2 regions of the Streptomyces griseoviridis genome follow, and region 2 is predicted to be linked to the other one. Evidence: riboswitches for the same ligand, from Rfam matches in the RefSeq annotation. Region 2 holds a riboswitch; the other holds the start of a gene.

Region 1 (2,445 bases), 4.5 Mb from region 2:
CGACGACGTGCCGGAACTGCTCCTCGGAGCTGAAGACCGGGACGTACGCCTGGCCCTCGATCTCCAGGGTGGGCAGATCGAGGGGGACGCTGTCGGGGCCGCCGCCGTTGGGCAGCGGGATCCAGAGGAAGCTGCGGGCCAGCACCTCGACGATCCGGCCGCCTGCCGTGGGAACGCCGAACGACGCGGAGAGCACCTCCTCCAGTTCGTTGCCCGGCCAGCCGCCGTGCGGCTGGGGGTGTGCCTGCTGGGGAAAGTCCGCGGGAAGTTCCGCCGGGAAGTCCATCTCTGTACCGACCGCCTGCTGAGTACCACTGGTGGGTGGCTCAGGCTAACCGGTGGGCGGGCGGTCGGGACCTGCCGGTGAAGCCGATCCCGCGCAGCACGTCCGCCGCGTCCCGGTCGAGCAGGACCGCGGAACCCACCCCGGGGGGCAGATCGCCGCGCTCGACGGCGCGGATCAGCCGGGCGGCGGCGCCCCGGTGGCGCAGGAACGCGTACCGGGAGACGCCCCGGCCGCGCTCGCGCATGCCGTCGAGGGCGGTGTCGGGGGTGACGTCGAGCAGCAGCAGGTGCAGGGTGCCGCCGCGCCGTCTGGCGGCGCGGGCCAGCCAGCCGCGCACCCAGGACTGGGTGCCGCAGTCGTGCACGACGACGCCGTCGCCGCCGCGCAGGGCCCGCGCCAGGCCCGCGTAGTGGGCGAGCCTGACCAGCGGGCGGTAGACCGCGTAGGGCAGCCGGTGGCCGAGCCGGCCGTCCCAGGTGTCGCGGGTGTCCTGCGAGTCGACGCGCGGGCCGCGCACCGCCCTGCGCATCAGCGTGGACTTGCCGCTGCCGGGCAGTCCCGTGACGACGACCAGGTCGTGGGGGCCGAAGAGCAGGGCGTGCGGGCTGCGGCCCGAGCGGTCGCGCAGATCGCGGACCACCGGTGCCCGGCGGTCCCGGCAGGCCGTGCGGGCCGGGCCCGCGGGCTGCTCGGGCAACGCGACGGCCGACGTCGTGGCGTACGCCGTGGTCCTGTTCACCGTGATCGTCCTCCCCTGGGGCCCCTACGGATTCCCCATCCCCTCAGAGTGTAAAGAGAAGGTAATGTGCGGTGTCTCGCTTTTCTGTCATCGTCGTGCCACAGCCCCGTTACAGAGGGGGCCTGCCGTGCCGCGACGCGGCGTGCGATGATGTGCCCGCCAACTGCATACCGGCCGCTTGAATCCGCGCGGGAGAGTCCCCGGCGGCGCTTCGATGGAAGCGCGTCGCCCGGGGCGCCGAAGGAGCAAGTCCCTCCCTTGAATCTCTCAGGCCCCGTACCGCGCGGGCGAGGCACATCTGAAAAGCGAGCCGCTGACCGGTGGCTCCACCCAAGGTGCAAGCCGTGATCACGACGTGTTCACGGCGAACCTCTCAGGTTCCGATGACAGATGGGGAGGAACGACCTCTCCTCCCCCCGTGCCCGGCTCCGCGCGCGGGGTCCCCATCGCCCTGGGAGACAACCGTCCGATGAGCAGTACCGAACTCCGCCATACCGCGCTGGACGCCCTGCACCGCTCGCTCGGTGCCACGATGACCGACTTCGCCGGCTGGGACATGCCGCTGCGCTACGGCTCCGAGCGCGACGAGCACCTGGCCGTGCGCGCGAAGGCCGGCCTCTTCGACCTCTCCCACATGGGCGAGATCACGGTGACCGGCCCCGACGCCGCCGCCCTGCTGAACTTCGCCCTGGTCGGGAACATCGCGTCGGTGGGCGTCGGCCGCGCCCGCTACACCATGATCTGCCGGACCGACGGCGGCATCCTCGACGACCTGATCGTCTACCGGCTCGCCGAGCACGAGTACCTGGTCGTGGCCAACGCCTCCAACGCGCAGACCGTGCTGGACGCGCTGACGGACCGGGCCGCCGGGTTCGACGCCGAGGTCCGCGACGACCGGGACGCCTACGCGCTGCTCGCCGTCCAGGGCCCGGAGTCCTCCGGCATCCTGGCCTCGCTCACCGACGCCGACCTGGACGGCCTGAAGTACTACGCGGGACTGCCCGGCACCGTCGCGGGCGTCCCCGCGCTGATCGCCCGCACCGGCTACACCGGCGAGGACGGCTTCGAGCTGTTCGTGCGCCCCGAGCACGCCGTGGAGCTGTGGCAGGCGCTGACCAAGGCGGGCGAGGGCGTCGGCCTGGTCCCCTGCGGCCTGTCCTGCCGGGACACGCTGCGCCTCGAGGCGGGCATGCCGCTGTACGGGCACGAGCTGTCGACGTCGCTCACCCCCTTCGACGCCGGGCTCGGCCGGGTGGTGAAGTTCGAGAAGGAGGGCGACTTCGTGGGCCGCGAGGCGCTGCGCGAGGCCGCCGACCGGGCCGCGTCGCGGGCACCCCGGGTGCTGGTCGGCCTGATCGCCGAGGGCCGCCGGGTCCCGCGCGCCGGGTACCAGGTCGTCGCCGGCGGCGAGGTGGTCGGC
Region 2 (2,445 bases):
GTGGACATCCATGACCGGGTCCGGGTGGGCACCGAGGTGCGGCGCCTCGCCGACCGATGTGTGGGGCGGCTGCGCGCGGCCGGTGTCTCGGGGCGGACCATCGTGCTCAAGGTGCGCCGCTACGACTTCTCCACGCTGACCCGCTCGGAGACACTGCGCGGGCCCACCGACGACCCCGGTGTGGTGCGGGAGGCCGCGGCCCGGCTGCTGGAGGCGGTGGACACCACGGGCGGGGTGCGGCTGCTGGGGGTCGGGGTCACCGGGCTCGCCGACTACACGCAGGAGGACCTGTTCGCGCAGGCCGCGGGGGAGCGGGCGGAGCTGGAGGCGGAGGAGGTGGCCGAGACGCCCCTGGCGCGGGAGGAGCCGGCGCAGGAGCGGCGCTGGCCCTCCGGGCACGATGTGCGGCACGCGGTGTTCGGGCACGGATGGGTGCAGGGGAGCGGGCTCGGGCGGGTCACGGTGCGGTTCGAGACGCCGGACTCGGAGCCGGGGCGGGTGCGGACGTTCCGTACGGACGATCCTGAGCTGGAGCCGGCCGAGCCGCTGCCGCTGGTGCGGGTGGTGCCGTCGTCGGATCCGCCGGCGCCGTCAGGGCCGTCAGGGCCGCCGGGCCCGCTGACGGCGTCCGCGCACCGGGGTCGCGGCGCGGTCGACGGGGAGGCTCAGGTCTCCTCCGAGCCGGCGATCTTCCCGAAGTCGCGGTCGGGGAAGGAGGGCGGGGCCGCGCCGTCGAGTCCGTAGTGGTGGTAGAGCTGGAGTTCCTGTTCGGGGGAGAGGTGGCGTCCGACGCCGAAGTCGGGGGCGTCCTTGATCAGGGACCGGTCGAAGGGGATGTGCAGGGTGCCCTCGACCAGTCTGCTGGGCTCCAGGGGCACGAAGGCGTCCCGGGAGAACAGGCCGGTCCTTATGGCCGCCCACTCCGGCACGCCGGTCGCGTCGTCGAGGTAGATCTCGTCGATGGTGCCGATCTTGGTGCCGTTGCGGTCGAACGCCTTGCGGCCGATCAGGTTGCGCGGATCGATGTCGGTCTGCACGGGCCCTCCTCGTGGTCGCAACTCATCCGTAAGCACTACAAAAGAGTACATTCCGCATGGCGGCCACTCGAAAGCCGGTCGTTGAAGGTCGCTGGTAGGCTGACAGCGGCTGCTGACCCCGTGCGGGAGAGTCCTCCAGACACCATCGGAGGCGCCGAAGGAGCAAATCCTCCCCGGAATCTCTCAGGCCCACGTACCGCACGGACGAGGTCACTCTGGAAAGCAGAGCGGGTGCCCGACGGCCTCCGCTCTCACCGACGGTGAAAGCCGGCAGCCCACGGGCCCGCCGGTGAAGCTCTCAGGTCGTGATGACAGAGGGGGAGGCCGTCGGGGTATCCGCGCCGTGGTGCCCCTCGAAGGTCGCGTCAGACCAGGAGGCCTCCGCAATGATCGCCCACCGCACCCCGCTCGCCGAGCTCGAACAGGGCATCCCCTTCGAACAGCGTCACATAGGGCCCGACCACGAGGCGCGGGCCAAGATGCTCGCGCAGGTCGGCTACGGCTCGCTGGACGAGCTGACGGCCGCCGCGGTGCCCGACGTGATCAAGAACGCCGACGCCCTCGAACTGCCGGGCGCCCGCACCGAGGCCGAGGTCCTCGCCGAGCTGCGGTCGCTCGCCGACCGCAACCAGGTGCTCGGCTCCATGATCGGGCTCGGCTACTACGGCACCTTCACCCCGCCGGTCATCCTGCGCAACGTCATGGAGAACCCGGCCTGGTACACGGCGTACACGCCCTACCAGCCGGAGATCTCGCAGGGCCGCCTCGAGGCGCTCCTCAACTTCCAGACCATGGTCGCGGACCTCACCGGGCTGCCCACCTCCGGCGCCTCGCTGCTCGACGAGGGCACGGCCGCCGCCGAGGCGCTGGCCCTCTCCCGGCGCATGGGCAGGAACAAGAAGGGCCTCTTCCTGGTCGACGCGGACACCCTGCCGCAGACCATCGCCGTGATCAGGACCCGGGCCGAGCCGACCGGCGTGGAGGTCGTCGTCGCCGACCTCGGCGAGGGCATCCCGGCCGACCTCGCGGACCGGGAGATCAACGGCGTCCTCGTCCAGTACCCGGGCGCCTCCGGAGCCGTCCGCGACCTCGAGCCGCTGATCGAGCAGGCGCACGGCCTCGGCGCCCTCGTCACCGTCGCCGCCGACCTGCTCGCGCTGACGCTGCTGAAGTCCCCCGGCGAACTGGGCGCGGACATCGCCGTCGGCACCACCCAGCGGTTCGGCGTGCCGATGGGCTTCGGCGGGCCGCACGCCGGCTACATGGCCGTCCACGAGAAGTTCGCCCGCAGCCTGCCGGGGCGGCTCGTGGGGGTCTCCGTGGACGCCGACGGGCACCGGGCGTACCGGCTCGCCCTGCAGACCCGCGAGCAGCACATCCGGCGTGAGAAGGCCACCAGCAACATCTG

Evidence for each region. A riboswitch is a leader RNA that binds a small molecule or an ion and turns the genes downstream of it on or off. The one in region 2 is predicted to bind glycine.
Region 1: linked by a shared signal. The riboswitch ahead of gcvT (glycine cleavage system aminomethyltransferase GcvT) and the one ahead of gcvP (aminomethyl-transferring glycine dehydrogenase) in region 2 are both predicted to bind glycine.

Annotation. Positions count from the first base shown of each region.
Region 1 covers NZ_CP029078.1:6,123,548-6,125,992, reverse strand. The annotation lists gene DDJ31_RS26615 (enhanced serine sensitivity protein SseB) at 1-286, opposite strand, end outside; gene DDJ31_RS26610 (AAA family ATPase) at 327-1,031, opposite strand; glycine riboswitch at 1,205-1,317, shown strand; glycine riboswitch at 1,318-1,425, shown strand; gene gcvT (glycine cleavage system aminomethyltransferase GcvT) at 1,495-2,445, shown strand, end outside.
Region 2 covers NZ_CP029078.1:1,620,951-1,623,395, reverse strand. The annotation lists gene DDJ31_RS06255 (DNA polymerase IV) at 1-744, shown strand, start outside; gene DDJ31_RS06250 (PRC-barrel domain-containing protein) at 666-1,037, opposite strand; glycine riboswitch at 1,151-1,246, shown strand; gene gcvP (aminomethyl-transferring glycine dehydrogenase) at 1,424-2,445, shown strand, end outside.